One region of the Streptomyces sp. NPDC059909 genome, then DNA from elsewhere that is predicted to be linked to it. Evidence: riboswitches for the same ligand, from Rfam matches in the RefSeq annotation. Region 1 holds a riboswitch; the other holds the start of a gene.

Region 1 (9,960 bases):
GGACCGGGGGCGGCGCCCCCAGCAGGGTCTCGGCGAGAGTGGTGAGCCGCGAAGCGGCATCGGCCATGGCGCACACCTCCGTATGACGGTTTCCGGAAATGCCCAACACCACGTAAACACCGTCGGCGTTCCGATGCAGTCCCCTGAGCACGCAAATGGACGGCAAAGTGGATGTCTTCACCATCTTTCATGGCCTGCCGCGCCCTCCCAGGGCCCTTCTCCCGTGTACGGGAACGCCGAAGGGGCCGTCCGCACCACGGATGGCGGACGGCCCCTTCGGGGTACTGCGGGATGCTGCTACAGCCGGGTCAGGAGGCCTTGGCCTTCTCCGGGGCGGGCTTGGCCGCCGCCGGGGCCGGCTTCGCGGCCTCGTAGAACTCCTCGCGCGGCGACTCGATCGCACCGAGCGAGACGACCTCGCGCTTGAGGAACATCGCGAGCGTCCAGTCGGCGAAGACGCGGATCTTGCGGTTCCAGGTCGGCATGGCCATGCCGTGGTAGCTACGGTGCATGTACCAGGCGAGCCGGCCCTTGAGCTTGATCTTCACCTTGCCCATGACGATCATCGCGACGCCCTTGTGCAGGCCGAGACCGGCGACCGCACCCGAGTTGGCGTGGCTGTACTCCTTCTGCGGGAAGCCCCGCATACCGGAGATGACGTTGTCGCCGAGGACCTTCGCCTGGCGCAGCGCGTGCTGGGCGTTCGGCGGGCACCAGGCGTTCTCGACGCCCGCGCGGCGCGAGGCCATGTCCGGGACCTGGGCGTTGTCGCCCGCGGCCCAGATGTAGTCGGTGCCCTGCACCTGGAGGGTGGCGGCGGTGTCCACGTGGCCGCGCGGGCCGAGCGGCAGACCGTAGCGGGCGAGCGCCGGGTTCGGCTTCACACCGGCGGTCCACACGATGGTGTTGGAGTCGACCTCCAGGCCGTTCTTCAGCACCACGTGGCCCTCGACGCAGGAGTCCATCGAGGTGTTGAGGTAGATCTCGATGCCCCGGGCCTCGAGGTGCTCCTTGCCGTACTTGCCGAGCTTCGGGCCGACCTCGGGAAGGATCTTGTCGGCGGCGTCGACGAGGACGAAGCGCATGTCCTCGCGCTTGATGCTCTTGTAGTACTTGACCGCGTCGCGGGCCAGGTCCTCGACCTCACCGATGGTCTCCGCGCCGGCGAAGCCGCCGCCCACGAAGACGAAGGTCAGCGCCTTGCGGCGGACCTCCTCATCGGTCGTCGAGTCGGCCTTGTCGAGCTGCTCGAGGACGTGGTTGCGGAGGCCGATGGCCTCCTCGATGCCCTTCATGCCGATGCCCTGCTCGGCGAGGCCGGGGATCGGGAAGGTGCGGGAGACCGCGCCGAGCGCGATCACCAGGTAGTCGAAGGGCAGCTCATAGGCCTCGCCGACGAGCGGCGCAACCGTGGCGACCTTGCGGTCCTGGTCGATGGTGGTGACCCGGCCGGTGAGTACCTCGGCCTTGGGCAGCACGCGTCGCAGCGGGACGACGACGTGCCGCGGCGAGATGCTGCCGGCGGCGGCTTCGGGGAGGAAGGGCTGGTAGGTCATGTACGACCGCGGGTCGACGACCGTGACGGTCGCCTCCCCGTACCGCATCTTCTTCAGAATGCGACGAGCTGCGTACAGGCCTACGTACCCACCGCCTACTACGAGGATCCTGGGACGCTCCGTGGTGCTCATGGCATCGAGTATCCACCCCCCTCAGAGGGGTCGCTCGTGAGCCCCTTCACAAGCACCCTCGGACCCTCTGCTACACTCCGCCGCCCACGTGACCGAGGTCATGACCCCGCCAGGGAACCACGATGTAACGGGGAACGTTGTCAAGGCCGCCTGAGCTGGCCCCATCCGGCCAGAAGAAGGTGAACCACTGCCCCGTTTCATATGTACGCAACGCGGCCGACACATGCCGGACCGAGGGCGCTCAGGCCGAGTTGGACACAAAAGCAGGCCCGGAGGGCCGTCGAAGGGCACTTTCGACGGCCGACCGGGCCCTTTTCCTTGTGAAGAACTTCACGAAGTTTTTTGCCGCGGGACCGCGCTAGGCGATCGACCAGGCGATTCCGTCCAGAATGTCGTGCTCGCTGACCACGACCTCATCGATGCCGATGCGCTCCATGATCTCCAGCAGGACGAGCGCCCCGGCGGCGATCACGTCCACCCGGCCGGGGTGGATCACGGGGATCGCGGCACGCTCGTCGTGCGTGGACGAGAGCAGCCGGTGGGTCACCTCGGCGACCTGCTCGCGGGAGATCCGCGCGTGGTGGATGGCGGAGGAGTCGTACTCCTCGAGGCCCAGCGCCACAGCGGCGACGGTGGTCACCGAACCGGCCAGACCGACGAGGGTCTGCGCCTCGCGGATCGGCACGGTCTCCTCGGCGAGGTCCAGCGCGGCGGCGATGTCGGCGCGGACGGCGGTGACCTCGGCGGGCGCCGGCGGATCGCTGTGGATGTGCCGCTCGGTCAGCCGTACGCAGCCGATGTCCACGGAGCGGGCGGCCTCGACGTGTTCGTGACCGACGACGAACTCGGTCGAGCCGCCGCCGATGTCCACGACGAGGCGCTCCTCGTGGCCGGGCAGCTCCTTGGTGGCGCCGCTGAAGGAGAACTCGGCCTCCTGGTCCCCGCTGATCACCTCCGGCTCCACGCCCAGGATGTCGAGGACGCCGCGCGCGAAGTCGTCGCGGTTCTCGGCGTCGCGGGACGCGGAGGTGGCGACGAAGCGGATCCTCTCGGCGCCGTGCGCCTTGATGGCCTCGGCGTACTCGCGGCAGGCGGCGAAGGTCCGCTCCAGCGCCTCGGGGGCGAGGCGGCCGGTGCGGTCGACGCCCTGGCCAAGGCGGACGATGGTCATCCGGCGGTCGAGCTCGGTCAGCTCGCCGGTGGCGGGGTCGGTGTCGGCGACGAGCAGGCGGATGGAGTTGGTGCCGCAGTCGACGGCGGCGACGCGGGTCATGGTGGCTCCTTGGTGTGGTGACCGGTACCGTCCGGGCGGCCCGGGTGCCGTCCTCGAACGCCGGACGGGAGCTGGAAGCGTGCCCGGCACGGCGAGGGACGGGAAACTTCAGGCTTCGTCGAGGGAGGGGCTGACGCACGGCCCCTTCGCCCACCACTCCGGCAGCATCGCGATCGCCTCGTCGCCGAGAGGGTTCACCCCCGGCCCCGCGGCCAGGGAGTGGCCGACCAGGACGTGCAGGCACTTCACACGGTCCGGCATGCCGCCCGCGCTCGGGAAGCCCTTCAGCTCCTCGATCGCGTCGCGCCGCGCGATGTAGTCCTCGTGCGCCGCCCGGTACGCCGCCGCCAGCTCGGGGTCGGTCTGCAGGCGCTCGGTCATCTCCTTCATGACGCCGTTCGCCTCCAGCGTGCCGATCGCGGACGCAGCCCGCGGGCAGGTCAGGTAGTACAGCGTCGGGAACGGCGTGCCGTCCTCCAGCCGCGGGGCCGTCTCGACCACGTCCGGATTGCCGCAGGGGCAGCGGTGGGCGATCGCTCGCAGGCCACGCGGCGGGCGGCCGAGCTGCTCCTGGAACGCGGCGATGTCCGCCTCGGTGGGCGGGGTGTGCTCGGTCGAGGGAGGGGGCGTGTCCATATATATGTGTCCGTACGTCTCTTCGTTCGTTTTCGTGACTTCGCTAGCGGCGCGCGTCGGCGTGGTCGACGCCGTCCCACACGTTCGAGTACCAGGGCCGGCCGGCGCCGTCCTCCTCGGAGCGTGGCTGCTCGCCGGCCCTCGGGTCGATCACGGTGTAGGCCGTCTCGCCCGGCAGGACCATGTGCAGATGCTCGCGCGCCAGGCGCTTGATGTACGCGTCGTCCTGGAGCCGCGCCTTCTCGTCGCGCAGCCGCTCCACGCGTTCGCGGGCCGCGTCGGCGAGCCGCTCCTGCTCGGCGATGTCGTTCCGCTGCGACACGTACTGCCGCATCGGGTACGCGAGCGCGACGATCAGCGAGCAGACCACCAGGGCGAGGAAGGCGGCCCGGCCGGTGAGCCGGGAGCGGCGGGCCTGACGGCGGTTCTGCGAGCGGTAGACGCGGGCGGCGGTCTGCTCTCCGAGCAGCCGCAGTCGGGTCGCGGTGGAGAACCGGTCCCGGGCCATGTGCGCGCCTCCCCTTTACGTACGTACGTCCCCGCACACGGTACGGGACCGCGTGCGGGGACGTACGTAAGCGGGGGTGTCAGCCCTTGAACCGCGGGAACGCCGAGCGGCCCGCGTACACCGCGGCGTCGTCGAGGATCTCCTCGATGCGCAGCAGCTGGTTGTACTTGGCGACGCGCTCGGAGCGGGCCGGGGCACCGGTCTTGATCTGGCCGCAGTTGGTGGCGACGGCCAGGTCGGCGATGGTGACGTCCTCGGTCTCGCCGGAGCGGTGGGACATCATGCACTTGAAGCCGTTGCGCTGGGCCAGCTCGACGGCGTCCAGGGTCTCGGTCAGCGAACCGATCTGGTTGACCTTGACCAGCAGCGCGTTCGCGGCGCCGTCCTCGATGCCGCGGGCGAGGCGCTCCGGGTTGGTGACGAACAGGTCGTCGCCGACCAGCTGCACCTTGGCGCCGAGCTTGTCGGTGATGACCTTCCAGCCGGCCCAGTCGTCCTCGAACAGCGGGTCCTCGATGGAGACGAGCGGATACGCGGCGACGAGCTCCTCGTAGTACTCGGTCATCTCGGCGGCCGAGCGCTCCTTGCCCTCGAAGAGGTACGTGCCGTCCTTGTAGAACTCGGAGGCGGCGACGTCGAGCGCGAGGGCGATGTCCTTGCCGGGCGCGTAGCCGGCCTGCTTGATGGCCTCGAGGATGAGGTCGAGGGCATCGCGGTTGGAGTTCAGGTTCGGGGCGAAGCCGCCCTCGTCGCCGAGACCCGTGGAGAGTCCGCGCTCCTTCAGGACCTTCTTGAGGGTGTGGTAGACCTCGGTGCCCCAGCGCAGCGCCTCGGAGAAGGACTCCGCGCCGATCGGGGCGATCATGAACTCCTGGATGTCCACGTTGGAGTCGGCGTGCGAGCCGCCGTTCAGGATGTTCATCATCGGCACCGGCAGGAGGTGCGCGTTCGGGCCGCCCAGGTAGCGGAAGAGGGGCAGGTCCGAGGCCTCGGACGCGGCGTGGGCGACGGCCAGGGAGACGCCGAGGATCGCGTTGGCGCCGAGGGACCCCTTGTTGTCGGTGGCGTCCAGGTCGAACATCGCCTGGTCGATCAGGCGCTGCTCGGTGGCGTCGTAGCCGACGAGCTCGGGGCCGATCTGCTCGATGACGGCGAGGACGGCCTTCTCCACGCCCTTGCCCATGTAGCGGTTCTGGTCTCCGTCACGGAGTTCAATGGCCTCGAACGCACCGGTGGAGGCGCCGGAGGGCACGGCAGCACGGCCGGTGCTGCCGTCGTCGAGGCCGACCTCGACCTCGACCGTGGGGTTGCCTCGGGAGTCCAGGATTTCCCGGGCTACGACGACGTCGATGGACGGCACGAGCATCTCCTTCTGGGATGTGACGCTGGTTGTGCAGGGTCGCTTTGGCCTTGCGACATGAGCCTATCCGGCCCAGGGGCATCGGTCGGCCGGTGCCCGCCCCGTGGGACGAAAAAGGGCACGAAGCAGACAGAAACCCCGGCCCGGCGCGTACGGGGGAAGGCGCGCCGGACCGGGGGGCTCGGGGGACGGGGGTGCGTGCGTCCGGTGGTCCGCCGGGTCCACCGGGTCACGGGAGCCCGTGGGGAGCGACTACGGGAGTCCTGGGGGCCGGGTCGGGGAGCCCCGGTCCCGGGACCGTTCCCGGAGTCGGGCCGTCAGCTCAGGTGGAGCTTCTGGCCGGGGTGGATGACGTCCGCGTCGTCGATGACGTCCTTGTTCAGGTCGAACAGCTTCTTCCAGCCGCCCTTGACCTTCTCGGCCTCGGCGATCTTGCCGAGGGTGTCACCGGCCTTGACCGTGTACTCGCCGTCGCCCTTCTTGACCGGGGCGGCCGGGCGCGCGGAGCGGGTGGTCGGGGCCTCGGCACGCTTCGGCGCCGGGGCGGGGGTCTCGGCCTTGGGGGCGGCGGGCTTCGGGGCGGCCTCGGCGGCGCCACCGGTGTACGCGGCATTGGACAGGCCCACGCCGCAGTGCGGCCACGCGCCCTTGCCCTGGCCGGCCAGGACCTTCTCGGCGATCGTGATCTGCTGGGCCTTCGTGGCCCGGTCGGCGGTGGCGGCATACGCCGTGCCGCCGTACGCGGCCCAGGTGGAGGCCGAGAACTGCAGGCCGCCGTAGAAGCCGTTGCCCGTGTTGATGGACCAGTTGCCGCCGGACTCGCACTGGGCGACCGTGTCCCACTCGGAGGCGGTGGCGGCGGACGCCGTGCCGGCGACCACGAGCGGCGCGGCTATCGCGGCACCAGCGACACCGGCGAGCGTGACGATACGGGCGGACCGCTGGAGAACGGTCGGGCGACGGTGCTTGACCTTGCCGGAGTGCAGCATGGAGATTCCCCTCACCGACGCCTGCGAGGTGAGCTGTCGGGTTCGGGCCGATGGGGTGTCCCCGGTTCCGCCAGGAACCAGAGGACGAGTTGCCCGGCCGCGCGATCCTGCGCGCGGCTTCACCCCAAGCCGTGACCGTCCCTCATCGGGCGGACGCGGCACTTACCTTGGGTCCCCCGCTCCTGCCTACGGCGCTTGACGCGTCGACTGTTCCCTTCGACCGACGGCAGGATTCGGCGTGACGGTCGAGGGGGCCCGCGGTGGCGAGCGGTTCAGACCGTAAACGCACTTCTCCCCGATGTTCAAAGACGAACATCGGGGAGAAATCGCCCGTAACCACCTCGGACAGATGTCCGTTTTCGCAGGTGAGAGGCGGGATGACCGGACTTGACAGGCGCAACACGCCAGTTGACCGGAAGAGACCCATGTCTCACTTGCGCGGAAGGGGACATAAGTGCTCGAAATACAGCTGGCGCCAGCCCGGACTACTTCTCCAACTTCCCCTTCTCCAGGCCCAGATCGAGGCTCTGGCCAGGAAGGATGAGGTCGGGGTCGGAGCCGACGGTCTCCTGGTTCGCCTCGTACAGCGCGGGCCAGCCGCCGGGCAGCTCGTTCGCATCCGCTATCGCCCACAGGTTGTCGCCGGGGCGGACGGTGTACTCATCTGCCGCCGTGGCGCCGCCTCGTGCCGATGCGTCATCTCGTGAGGCATGACGACCAGAATCACGGTCATTGCCCGAATTGCCCGCCTCTTCCTCATTGGTGGCGGGGGTGCCGCGGTGCTTCCCGGAGCCGCCTTCGGCGTCGGCACCGGTGCCGCTGGTCACATCCTGGGTGGGGGCGGTCGACTCGGGAGTGGCGGACGGCTCGCCCGCGCCCTGCCCGGACCCCTTCGACTGCCCGGGCGCGGGCGAGGCCGAAGGAGACGTCACGGCGTCGGCCCCGTCGCCGAACGACGGCGGATCCACCTCGTCGTCCTGCGAGCCGGCCGTGTCGCTCTTGGCGGTGCCGGGCGTCACGCCCGGGTCGACCTTGGCCTTGGACCCACCGGTCGCGAGGCCGGTGATCACGGCGCAGCTCGGCCACGCCGTCGGACCCTGCGCGGCGAGGACCTTCTCGGCGACCGCGATCTGCTGCGAGCGGCTGGCGAGGTCGGCGCGCGGCGCGTACGCCGTACCGCCGAACTCCTCCCAGGCGTCCTGGGAGAGCTGCAGTCCGCCGTAGTAGCCGTTGCCGAGGTCGGCACTCCACATGCCGCCGCTCTCGCAGTCGGCGACGCGGTCCCAGGTGGCGGCGTCCGCGGCGGAAGCGGAACCCGCGCCGAGCAGCGGGATGGCGATGGCCGAGCCGGTCACGCCTGCTGCGACGACGAGGGCGGGAGCCTGGCGGGGGCGGCGGTGGCGACCGTTCCCGGAGAGCATGCGGTTGACCTTCCGTGTGACTGCAGGGGACCTGTGAGTCCCCAGGGGACCGAGGAGTCCCGAGTTGACCGTGAACGTAGCGGCATTCGAACGTCAGTCACAAGTCGATGCAGCGGAGATCACGTGAAAGTCACAGACTTGATGAACCGTCAGCTGATTTCGGAAGGGAACTGAACGGGCAGAGTGCGCAATCCACGCATGATGAGCCCCCCACGCCACCGCAATTCGGACGGATCCACCGCAAGTTGCAAGTCGGGCAGACGGGTCAGCAGCGTGGCGAGCGCGGTCTGTCCCTCCAGGCGCGCGAGCGGCGCGCCGAGGCAGTAGTGGATGCCGTGCCCGTACCCGAGGTGCTGGTTGTCCCGGCGGGCGAGGTCGAGGACGTCCGGCTCGGGGAACCGGTCCGGGTCGCGGTCGGCCGCCGCGAGGACGACGAGGACGGGGTCGCCGACGGCGATGTCCTGCCCGCCCAGGGTGAGCGGTTCGGTGGCGAACCGCCACGTCGCCAGCTCCACGGGACCGTCGAAGCGGAGGAGCTCCTCGACGCCGGTCTCGAGGAGCGCGGTGTCGCCCGCGGCGAGGGACGCCTGGAGGCGTGCGCGCTGCTCCGGATGCCGCAGCAGCGCGTACACACCGTTGCCGATGAGATTGACGGTGGTCTCGAAGCCGGCGAAGAGAAGGATGAAGGCCATGGCGGCGGCCTCGTTCTCGGTGAGGTGCTCGCCGTGGTCGGAGGCCTTGATGAGCCCGGAGATGAGGTCGTCCCCCGGCTCCTCCCGCTTGCGGTGGATCAGCTCGGCCAGATAGCCGCGCATCTTCTTCACCGAGCGTGCGACCCCGCCTCGGGGACCGCCGCCGTGACGGATCATCATCCCCGCCCAGTCCCGGAAGTCGTCCTGGTCCTCGAGCGGGACGCCGAGCATGTCGCAGATCGCATAGATGGGGAGCGGGAAGGCGAACTCATGGATGAGATCGGCCTGTCCGTTCTCCGCGAAGTTGTCGATCAGCCGGTCGGTCAGCTCCTGCACGCGCGGCGCGAACTCGGCGACCCGGCGCGGGGTGAACGCCTTCGACACCAGCCGGCGCAGCCGGGTGTGGTCGGGCGGGTCGATGTTCAGCAGATGCGTCATCAGCTCCGCCTTGCGCTCGCCCGGGATCCCCGTCTTCCCCTTCGCGTGCGCCGGCTCGTCGTGATGCGCGGGATTCTTGCTGAGCCGCTGGTCCGCGAGCGCCTGCCGCGCATCGCCGTACCGGGTCACCAGCCAGGCCTCGACCCCGCTGGGCAGCCGGGTCCTGTGCACGGGCGCGTGCTCGCGCAGCCAGGCATAGGCGGGGTACGGGTCGGTGGCGAACTCCCAGGTGAAGAGTTCGGGGGCGGGTGCGGCGTCGTTCACCCCTCGACGTTAGCCCGGTCCTCCTCGACGGCCCGGATCGCGTCGCGGTACGCACGGGCCGCGGCGCGGAGGGCGGCCTCCGGGTCGTGACCCTCGGCCTCGGCCCGTACGGCCATGGCGAGCAACTCGTACCCGATGCCGCAGTCGCGGCGGTCGCCGTCCCCGGTCGGCAGCTCGACGTCGAGCCCGGCCGTCCGGACACGGCTCGCCAGCTTCGCGGCCAGGGCGAGGCCGGGCTGGCCGAGCGGGATTCCGTCGGTCACGGAGTCGCGCTGCTTCTCGATGGCCTTCGTGCGGAGCCAGTGCTCCTTGACGTCCTCGGGGGTCTCGGCGTGCGCGTCTCCGAAGACGTGCGGGTGGCGGTGGATGAGCTTGTCCACGATGGTGGCCGCGACGTCGTCGATGGAGAACGGCTCTGCGCCGTCCTCCTCGCGGCCTTCCTGCGCGATGCGCGCGTGGAAGACGACCTGGAGCAGGACGTCGCCGAGCTCCTCGCGCAGCTCGTCGCGGTCGCCGTCCTCGATGGCCTCGACGAGTTCGTACGCCTCCTCGATGCCGTACTTGGCGAGACCCTTGTGGGTCTGCTGCGAGGACCAGGGGCACTCGCGGCGGATCCGGTCCATGACCTGGACGAGGTCGAGGAGACGGGCGCCGGGCAGGTCGTACGAGCCGGGGAGCAGCTCCAGGTCGG
Region 2 (9,960 bases), on a different contig from region 1:
AGATCCTTGCCTACCGGACACCCTCGGGCCAAGGAGGAACTCGACAACACGCGCGGAATGAGGTGTGTGCATGGCCACACTCTGACCTTTGCTGTCCCGGGCTAGGGTCTGTTCGCTGCCTACAAAAGGACCGGACCGTCATGTCTCAGTCCCCGCCCCAGGATCCGTTCGAGTGGACCGCCGACGCGGCACGCCTCAGGGCGGACGCCGGTCTCGTACGGACACTCCGGCCGCGCCCCGCCGACGCCACCGTGCTCGATCTCGCGAGCAACGACTACCTCGGCCTCACCCACCGCCCGGAGATCACCGAGGCGGCGGCCGGCGCGGCCCGGCGCTGGGGCGCCGGGGCCACCGGTTCCCGGCTGGTCACCGGCAGCACCGAGCTGCACGCGGAACTGGAGCGTGAACTGGCCGGGTTCTGCGGCTTCGAGGCCGCCCTGGTGTTCTCCTCCGGGTACGCCGCGAACCTCGCCGCGCTCACCGCGCTCAGTGCGCACGGCTCCCTGATCGTCTCGGACGCGGGCAACCACGCCTCGATCGTCGACGGCTGCCGGCTCGCGCGGGCCGAGACCGCGGTGGTGCCGCACGCCGACCCCGAGGCCGTGCGCAAGACGCTCGACGCACACCCCGGGCGGCGGGCTCTCGTCGTCTCCGACTCGGTCTTCTCGGTGGACGGCGACGCCGCCCCGCTGACCGGTCTCGCCGAGGCCTGCCGTGCGTACGGGGCCGCCCTGGTCGTCGACGACGCGCACGGCTTCGGGGTGCTCGGCGACGGGGGCAGGGGAGCTTTGCACGCCGCCGGGCTCGCGGGGGCCACGGGCGTCGTCGCCACGCTGACGCTCTCGAAGTCACTGGGCAGCCAGGGCGGTGCCGTCCTCGGCCCGGTGCGGGTCATCGACCACCTCGTCAACGCCGCGCGGACGTTCATCTTCGACACCGGTCTCGCCCCGGCCGCCGCGGGAGCGGCCCTGGCGAGCCTGCGGCTGCTGCGCCGTGAGCCCGGACTCGCCGACCGGGCCCGCGCCGTCGCGACCACGCTCCACGAGCGGCTGACCGCGGCCGGGCTGACCGCGGCCCGTCCGGACGCGGCGGTCGTCTCCGTACAGGCGCCGTCGCCGGAGTCGGCCGTGCGGTGGGCCGCGGACTGCAGGGCCGAGGGGCTGGCCGTCGGCTGCTTCAGGCCGCCGTCGGTGCCGGACGGGATCTCGCGGATCCGGCTCACCGCGCGCGCCGACCTCACGGAACGGCAGATCGAGACGGCCGTCAGCGTGATCCTGCGGACGGCTCCGCCCCGCTGAACCCGGCGGTGTCCAGGGAGCGCACGAAGCCCGTCCACGCCTGCGGAGAGAAACGCAGGTGTGGCAGCCGGACGTTCTTGGAGTCGCGCACGGCCAGCGCGCCGTCCGCGTAACAGGCCGTCTCGACGCAGTTGTTCATGCCGACACTGCGGCTGCTGCGCCGCCATGGGGTGCGTATCCGTGCGTGGTGAGCAGACATGTGTGTGCCTTCCCTACGCGCCGTCACCGATCCCGGCGATGAGATCCAACGAGTTCTCGAACGAGAGGGCATGCGCCTGCATGGTGCGGAACGCGGCGCCGTACGCCTCGAGGTCTTCTTTCCGCTCGAGATAGAGGCTACTCGTCAGATGGTCAAGAACAACCACGTCCAGATCAGAAGTGGTCGGGAAGGAGAAGATAACGAAAGGTCCGGTGAGGCCCGCATAGCCGCCCGTCGAGAAGGGCAACACCTGCAGCCGTACATGGGGGAGTTGGGCCAGCTCCAGCACCCGCGCCAGCTGCCCGCGCATCACCCGCGGCCCGCCGACCTGGCGCCGCAGCACCGCCTCGTCCAGGACCGCGCTGAACTCCAGCGGACGCTCCGCACGCAGCACTTCCTGACGGGCGAGCCGCACCTCCACCAGTGAGTCCACGGTCGCCGCCGGCGCCCCGTCCAGCGCGGAACGGGTCACCGCCCGTGCGTAGTCCGGGGTCTGAAACAGCCCCGGCACCACCGAGGTCTCCAGGGTGCGCGCGGAGCTCGCCTGCGACTCCAGGCTGATGAAGTCCCGGTACTGGGGCGGGATCACCCCGCGATAGGCGTGCCACCAGCCGGTGCCCCCGCCACCCGCCGAGCCCGCGAGCGTCTCGAGCAGTTCGCGCAGCCGGGCGTCGGTGACGCCGTACGCGTCGAGCAGCCGCACCACATCGTCCGGTCTCACACCGCTCGTACCGGTCTCCACCCGGCTCACCTTCGACTGGTGCCACCCCACGAGCCCGGCGGCCTCCCGGCTGGTGAGGCCCGCGCCGAGACGCAGGCCGCGCAGCTCCTCGCCGAGTTTGCGCCGACGCACCGCGGGACCGTGCCGCATGCCCGCCGCCTCCTTCCGGTACTCGGGCCCCTTTTCCGGACCATGCCGAGCCGTCCGGCGGAGCGGCCACCGAAACGGCAGCCACCCAGTGTGCGCCCAAATGCGTTCTCACGTCGCAGAGTTCACCGCTTTGAGCGACAGATATATGCATATCTTGGTGGATCGCCACCAACTGCGTCATCAACGGTGGCAGTCTGGCGCGAAGCGCAGTCCGAGGCCGCTCCGGCGCACCTTCCGCCACGTGTCGCCACGTGCCGGCGTCCGGCCCCGGTGGGAAAGGGACAGCTCGCCATGGCAGACCACCAGGAAGCCTCCGTCACTCTGCCGAGCGATCCCGCCTCGGTCTCCGCCGCGCGGAGATACGTCACCGGCGTCCTCACCGACTGGGGCCTCCCCGGTGAGGCGGAAACGGCCGACACCGTCCGGCTGATCGTCTCCGAACTCGCCACCAACGCCGTGCAGCACACCTTCGGACAGTCGCCCACCTTCACCGTGAACGTCCGGCTCGAGCGCGACGAGCAGCTGCGCATCGGGGTCACCGACAGCCATCCGCGCTGGCCGCAGCGGCTGCCGGCGGCCGTCCAGCAGGACAACGGGCGCGGGATGGTGATCATCCGCTGGCTCACCACCGAGTGCGGGGGAGAGCTCTCCGTGACCCCGACTGCGGAGGGCGGCAAGACCGTCTGGATCGCGCTGCCCTGGACCGCGCCGACCCTCCCATGACGGAGTCCGCCGCTGTGGGCCCCTGTGCCCTGCGGACGGGCTCAGGGTGAGCCCCGTCGGCCCTCGAAGCGCGGGGCCGGGGCGACGTCCCAACGATCAAGCCCCTCCGGCGATTGAGGAGCGGGGCCCGGGGCAGAGCCCCGGCGGGGGCCAGGGGGCGTAGCCACACGAGGGGTCCGGGGTCTTGCCGCAGTGCGGGAACTGGCCCGCGGGCCCGGGCAGGGCCCCGCAGGCGGCAGGGGGTGTCCGGCGTCGCGCGGGCGAATCCCGTGCGGAGCAGGGCGCGCAGCGCCCGACTCGTAGCCCGCTGCACCTGTGCCGGACGGCGCGGCCGTGCTGCATCGCATCCTGCTGCCGGCCACGATCGTGCTCGCGCTGGTCCGGTTCCCGCTCGTGGCGCTGCTCGTGTACCGGCTGGGCCGGTGGCTGCGCCGCCCGCGTACTGCACGGACCGTGGAGGGGGGTCAGCGGCGGTGCACTCACCGCCCTCGGCCTGACCCTGGTGACCGCTCCTCCCGACCATTGAGCCTCCGCCGGACGGCCCAGGGCAGCACGGCCCAGAGCCCGGCGCAGACGAGCAGCGTCGCGGCAGCGGCCACGATCCCTTCCGGCGTGCCGTGCACGACGTCGACGACCAGCAGCACCGCGGAGGTCAGCGCCAGGGCGAGCACCGCCATGCCGATGCCGGCCAGCCGTGACGAGACCAGCACGATCTCCTCCTTGGCGCCTCTGCGGAAGAGACCGCGGTGCAGTGCGGCGGGCGCGGTGAAGAGCGCCGCGGCCACCACGGCGAGTAGCAGTGTAGTCACGTACGTGCCGCGCTGGAACGAGTCGAGGCTGGGGAACCTGGCCGTGAAGGCCAGGGTGAGGAGGAAGGCGAACAGGATCTGCACGCCCGTCTGGATGACCCGCAGCTCCTGCAGCAGCTCGATGAAGTTGCGGTCGGCGCGCTCCGCCTCGGTCTCACGGCGCGCGGCGGCGTCATGCGGGTCGTTGCGCTGTGCGTCGTCGTTCCGCCCCGCGTCGTTGTTCCGCGGGGCGCCGGGGCTCTCGTCGTCGGGCATACCGTACGAGTAGCCCGTGCCCCGCGGAACATGCCACCGACTGGTCCGACCGGCTGACCCCGGCCGGTCAGCGGACGCGTCCGTACCGGACGCTCTTGGTCCAGATCTTGCTCAGCTTCACGACGGAGCCGGTCTTGGGGGAGTGCCAGATCCTCCCGCCGCCCGCGTAGATGCCGACGTGGTACACGTATCCGCCGGAGCGGAAGAACACCAGGTCACCGACCTGCCGGCGGGAGGCCGAGATGTGGCGGGTGCGGTTGTACTGGGCCTGCGCCGTGCGCGGCAGCCTCTTTCCCGCCTTCTTGTACGAGTAGAGCGTGAGTCCCGAGCAGTCGAACCGGTACGGGCCCGTGGCCCCCCACCGGTACGGCGCGCCCCTCTTGGACGCGGCCACCTTGAGGGCCTTCAGCGCGTGGGCCGACGCCGCGTGGGCCTCCGAAGCGCCGCCAGGGACCAGCAGGGAGCCGCCGACGGCGGCGAGAGTGAGAGCCGAGACGGCACCCGTCCGGGAGAGCAGGGACGGACAATGTGTCTGCGCAGTCATGCGCAACCCTTCGTCAGCCGCCTGTGAAGGATGACCTGTCGGGTTCGGACCTGCGAAGACGCCCGGCCGCCGCAGCGGCTTCACCCCGAGGACCGGCCACGGTGGGCGGCCGGACCGTACTGCTCGGGTCCTCCACTCCTGCCGAAGCACTCATGTCGACCAGGCATCCGGTGCGGCGGCAGGACTCGGCGTCCGCCCGGACCGCCCCGCCGCGGTGGCGGGGGCTTGTCGTCCCAGGGATCTTGACGCACGAACTGCCCGATTTCCGAGTCGAAACGACGATATGTGAGGCTCCTCACCACTGATCCAATCGAGTGGACCAAGCCGTTCGGCCCATCACGAGTGGTCGCATGACGAGCGCTGTACCAGCAACGGAACGCGCCATTCAGCCAGATGGCCCATCCCGCCGCGCAACTTGTCGCGCACAAAAGTTGAAGCCGCGACTACTCCGGATGGGCGACACCCACTCGTACGTCCCTGGCCCTCCCGTGGCGCGTTCCGTACCGGCGCGGGGCCGCCCCGCTCAACTCACAGACTCCGGCGGGACCGTGATTCGCGCGGTCCTCCGCTCCCCGTCCAACACCCGCAGGGCGCGGGCCAATGTGGGTGCGTGCAGCTCGCTCTCGCCTCGGGCGTGCATCAGCGCGAGGGCGTCCCGCAGGGCGATCGCCCGTGCGGCCAGGGCCTGGGCGGCGCGGAGGGCGCCGTACGTGTGGGCCCCCCTGGCCGGATTGATCCGTCCCAGCTGGTCGACGACTTCGAGATAGCGGTCGATGAACTCGCTCTCGGCGCGGGTCAGTGCGGGCAGCGGGGGCAGTTCCGGAGGCAGCACGGGCCGGTTCACCGTTCCCCGTGCGAAGCGGCCGACGTCTTGCGGTTCTTGACGATGTGATCGACCAGGCCGTACTCCTTCGCCCCGGCCGCGTCGAACACAGTGTCGCGTTCGATGTCGGCGGCGATACGTTCGGCGCTCCGGCCCGTGTGGCGCACCAGCATGGCGGAGATCTGGTCGCGCAGCCGCAGCAACTCCTGTGCCTGGATGCCGAGATCCGTCGGCTGACCCTGGAGGGGCTCGGGGAGGGCGGGCTGCTGGACGAAGACCCGGGCGCCGGGCAGGGCCATCCGTTTGCCGGGCGTGCCGGCGGCGAGCAGTACGGCGGCGGTGGAGGCGGCCTGGCCCAGGCACGTCGTCGCAACGTCGCAGGTCACCACCTGCATCGTGTCGTAGACCGACGTCATCGCGCTGATGGGGCCGCCGGGGGAGTTGATGTAGAGGTTGATGTCCTGGTCGGGGGCGGCGTACTCGAGGTACAGGAACTGGGCGATGACGTCGTTGGCCGAGGTGTCGTCGACGGTCGTGCCGAGAAAGATGATCCGCTCCTCCAGCAGCTTCGAGTACGGGTCGAGCGTGCGGAGGCCTGCGCTGGTGCGCTCGGTGAGCTCCGGCAGAACGTAGCGGGCGGAAGGTCGGTGCATGGCGTACCTCTCCTCGTGCGCGAATCTCTGTAAAAAATGTACAGGACGTACAGGCCGTTATGATGGGGAGCATGTTCTACGGCCTGAGGAGAGTTGCCAGGTCAGGGGCGGTTCTGCTCGCTCGCTGAGAGCGAACATCTCACGGTTTCTCACGTTGGGGTCTGTCGCGCCTCCTCACCGACGCCCAGAAGAGCGTTCAGATGGATCACGGCCTCGCCCATATCGGCGGCCGTCGGGTGGACGTACACGCGCTTCGTGAAGCTCGCGTTCGTGTGCCCGGCCCCACGCGGCGAGGATCGTGTCAGAGACCCCGTTCGTCGCCAGGAACGTCAGGCACGAGTGCCGGGCGTCGTACAGGCGCACCTTCCGCAGGCCGAGCTTCGCCATCAGCGAGTAGGCGTGCTCCCGCAGCTGGCGCGTGCTCATGGCCTGCCCGAGCAGGTCGACGAACACGTACCCCGACTCCAGGTAGTACGAGCCCATCGCGGCCCGCTCGGCCTCCTGCACCACCTGCGACTGCAGCAGGGCCAGGCGCACCGGCTCGGGCAGCGGGAGCGTCCGCTCCCCGGCCTCGGACTTGGTGTCCTTCTCCAGCACCCGGATGTTGCCGATCATCGTTCGCGTGTTCGCCACGTCGAGCGTGCCCGCGGTGAAGTCGATGTCGTCCCACCGCAGCCCGGCGACCTCCGCCGGCCGCAGCCCCATCAAGCCGAGCAGCAGCGGGGCGAACAGGCGGTCGTCGCGGATGCCGACGACGAACTGCTGCACCTCGCTGACGTTCCACGGCTTCGCCCGCTGGTTCTCCCGCTTGTCGGCCTTCCGGGCCATGCGAGGCACCGTGACGTACTCGGCCACGTTCCGGGCCACGAGGCGCTTGCGTACGGCCAGTCGCAGCGCGGCCCGCAGGCGGCCGAGGACGCCGTCAGCGGTCGTCGTCCGCAGCCCGGTGCCCTTCTCCCCGCCGCGCCGCCGTGCGCCGACAAGCAGCCAGGACACGAAGTCCTCTACGTGGTCCTCGGTGAGCTCCTGGAGCCGGATATGCCCGAGGTGCTCGTACACGTGCACCAGGGCGTTGCGGTAGCCGACGAGCGTGGACTCCTCCACCTCGATCCGCTTGTGCTCCATGTACAGGTCGAGCAGGCCTCCCACGGTCATCTTGCTGGGGAGGATCAGCTGCCCGGTACGCCGTTCGTGCTGCAGCCGTGCAAGCTCAGCCTTGGCCTCCGCCTTGGTATCGCGGGTCACGGTCAGCTGCTTGCGCTTCCCGTCCGCGTCGCGGCCCACGTCGATGACGAACCGATAGCGGGTCGACCCGTCCCGCAGCGTTACCTTCTTGATCGGATCAGCCATCACTGCCACCCTCGGGTGGCTCGATGAGTCCCTGCTCGCGCAGCCACTTGTCGATCGGGACCCCCGCCTCGCGCAGTTGGGCGTGGATCGTGGCGACGTCCCTGCTCAGCGGGCGCAGCCACTGCGGCAGGCCATACAGCTGATGCTCGAGCATCTGGGTCTGCTCCTTGCCTGCGGTGAGCTTGAGCGGCCGCTCACCGTGCGCCCAGCGCCACGCGTCGGCCGCGGACATGGTGCCGGCCCCGGTGACCTCGACAGGGTCCGTCGGCTCGTCGGTGAGCGGCAGCAGTAGCGACGATGGCGACACGCCGAACACGCTGGCCAGCGCTGCCAGGTCATCCGCCGTTACCACCCGCTCGCCCTTCTCCATGCGAGTAATCCCCGAAGCGGGGATGAGGCGGCCGGCCTTCTCAAGGGCTGCCGAGAGCTGGCGGGTGGTCACCCCCGTGCGCTTTCGGAGCCGCTCCAGGTTGCTGGCGACGGTCCTGCCGGTGGGGCCCACCTCGATCGCGCGGCGGCCGCGCTGCTGCTGAGTCATGGGAAGCAGCGTAAGCAACAAGGGAGCCCTTGTATGCCCGCTCTTTTCCGCTACCATCTGCGTCATGGTGCCATCTAACAGCAGATGGTGCTAACGTGCAACACATGCTCCGAGAAAGAGGGAAGCGTGATCACGTGTCCGACGAACTGCTGACGCCCGTGCAGATCGAAGACGAGTACGGACTGCCCCGGCAGACGCTCGCCAATTGGCGATGGTCCGGAATCGGCCCTGCCTACATCAAGACCAGCAGCACGCGGGCTGGCCGCGTGATGTATCGCCGGTCTGCCTTCGAGGCGTGGCTGGCCGCGCAAACCGTTCCGGCTGGCGTCGCATGAGGACCAAGCCAGTTCCGACGCTCGCAGAGGTCCGCAAGTGGCCGGCCACCGTCGGCGTCCCCGACGCCGCCCGCGCGCTCGGCATCAACAAGGCCCACCTCTACGAACTGGTGAAGCGCGGCGAGGCGCCCGTCCGGGTTCTGCCCCTCGGATCCCGCCAGCGAGTCATCACGGCCTCGCTGGTCGCGGTCCTGGAAGGCGCCTAACCACAGCGGCCCCCAGCAGGACGGCAATCCCGCTGGAGGCCTCACCCGATCCCAGCAACGCCGAAGCCCCGGGCTCATTCGCTCGCCAGCGACCCAGGGCTTCAACGACAGAAACGGATAGCGCCATGATGGCACAGCCCCCCGACGCAGCAAGGGTGACCCCGGCAGCGCTCTTCGAAGAGGCCGAACTCGACCCCCGCGTCCACCTCATCTACAAGCGCTTCGGAGACGTCCTCCGCGTCGCCTACGACCCGATGCAGACCACCCGCGCGAAGGCCGAGGGCCTGCTCACCGCCTTCCACGGCCAGTACGCCGACGCCCGCGTCGCCGCCATAACCGAACTCGGCCGCACGATCATCGCCGACCTCCCGGTGGATGAGGACCCCGTCCGCATCACGACGGACGCCAACAGGCGCGTCACCGTCGTGTTCGACGACCGCCGCATCAGCCCGGACCAGCTGCTCGATCTCATGGCGAAGGCCCGCGCGTGACCGGCCGCACCATCAGCCGCCACCCCGCCACGGCTCCGGCCGGGCGGGGCGGCCCGCGCCCGTCACCCATCGCGTACTGCCGCGCGTACGCCGCCCGCGGAGCCTTCGGCCGCTACTGGGTCCTCGTCGTCGAGAACTGCCCCCTGTGCGGCCAGGGCCACACCCACGGCGGCGGCGACCAGCTGCGCCCCTCCTACGGCCACCGCGCCGCGCACTGCGCCGACGGCCGCCTCGGCGGCTACTGGCTCGAACCCGCACCGGGGGACAAGTGACCCCGCTCGACGGCGCCCTGTGGCTCGTACGCCACGGCTTCGCCGTCTTCCCCACCGACCACCCCGGGTTGGAGCAGTGCGCCGGCATCGGCCGCGGCCACAACCCCGCCACATGCGAGGACCGCGGCAAACATCCCTGCGCGGCGTTCACCCGCGCTCATACCCTCGACGAGGACCAGGTGAAGCGGACGTTCGGTGGGGAGCTGCGCAACGTCGGCGTGGCCATCGGGGCCTGTGCCCCGGGCCCGGGCGGCGCGCGGCTCCTTGTCGTCGACAGCGACCGGCCCGGAGCCATCGAGGACACCGCCGCCGCGTACGGCTACCGGCACACCGCGACCATGCGCGTCACCACCGCCAAGGGCGCCCATGACTACTACTGGGCGCCCGCCGCGCTGGAGCTCGGCAACGGGCTCGGGCAGCTGCGCGGCAAGTTCGACGGCGACGTACGCGGCAGCCGCGGCTACGTCATCGGGCCCGGCTCCGTACACGCCACCGGCGTCATCTACGAACTCGACGACCCGGAGCAGCCCCCGGTGCCCGCGCCGGCCTGGCTGCTCACCGCGCTTCAGGCACCCACGACCGCGACCGTGCCC

The links. Region 1 has a riboswitch for cyclic di-AMP ahead of ACFV9O_RS13750 (transglycosylase family protein). Riboswitches for the same ligand answer to the same signal wherever they lie in the genome.
Region 2: another riboswitch for cyclic di-AMP. It lies ahead of ACFV9O_RS21885 (C40 family peptidase); the one in region 1 lies ahead of ACFV9O_RS13750 (transglycosylase family protein).

What each region holds. Positions count from the first base shown of each region.
Region 1 covers NZ_JBHWKX010000016.1:13,823-23,782, reverse strand. Annotated here, with positions in the region: gene ACFV9O_RS13780 (class I SAM-dependent methyltransferase) at 1-67, opposite strand, end outside; gene ACFV9O_RS13775 (NAD(P)/FAD-dependent oxidoreductase) at 309-1,688, opposite strand; gene ACFV9O_RS13770 (exopolyphosphatase) at 2,047-2,961, opposite strand; gene ACFV9O_RS13765 (DUF501 domain-containing protein) at 3,070-3,597, opposite strand; gene ACFV9O_RS13760 (septum formation initiator family protein) at 3,641-4,105, opposite strand; gene eno (phosphopyruvate hydratase) at 4,185-5,471, opposite strand; gene ACFV9O_RS13750 (transglycosylase family protein) at 5,783-6,454, opposite strand; cyclic di-AMP (ydaO/yuaA leader) riboswitch at 6,458-6,658, opposite strand; gene ACFV9O_RS13745 (transglycosylase family protein) at 6,940-7,875, opposite strand; gene ACFV9O_RS13740 (cytochrome P450) at 8,025-9,269, opposite strand; gene ACFV9O_RS13735 (nucleoside triphosphate pyrophosphohydrolase) at 9,266-9,960, opposite strand, start outside.
Region 2 covers NZ_JBHWKX010000031.1:79,590-89,549, reverse strand. Annotated here, with positions in the region: gene ACFV9O_RS21915 (8-amino-7-oxononanoate synthase) at 141-1,298, shown strand; gene ACFV9O_RS21910 (DUF397 domain-containing protein) at 1,264-1,497, opposite strand; gene ACFV9O_RS21905 (helix-turn-helix domain-containing protein) at 1,511-2,368, opposite strand; gene ACFV9O_RS21900 (ATP-binding protein) at 2,660-3,091, shown strand; partial or broken gene ACFV9O_RS21895 (LysE family translocator) at 3,434-3,617, shown strand; gene ACFV9O_RS21890 (DUF6328 family protein) at 3,571-4,155, opposite strand; gene ACFV9O_RS21885 (C40 family peptidase) at 4,223-4,699, opposite strand; cyclic di-AMP (ydaO/yuaA leader) riboswitch at 4,703-4,858, opposite strand; gene ACFV9O_RS21880 (hypothetical protein) at 5,223-5,531, opposite strand; gene ACFV9O_RS21875 (ATP-dependent Clp protease proteolytic subunit) at 5,540-6,175, opposite strand; gene xerC (tyrosine recombinase XerC) at 6,350-7,525, opposite strand; gene ACFV9O_RS21865 (helix-turn-helix domain-containing protein) at 7,518-8,063, opposite strand; gene ACFV9O_RS21860 (helix-turn-helix transcriptional regulator) at 8,198-8,398, shown strand; gene ACFV9O_RS21855 (DNA-binding protein) at 8,395-8,604, shown strand; gene ACFV9O_RS21850 (hypothetical protein) at 8,730-9,095, shown strand; gene ACFV9O_RS21845 (hypothetical protein) at 9,092-9,367, shown strand; gene ACFV9O_RS21840 (bifunctional DNA primase/polymerase) at 9,364-9,960, shown strand, end outside.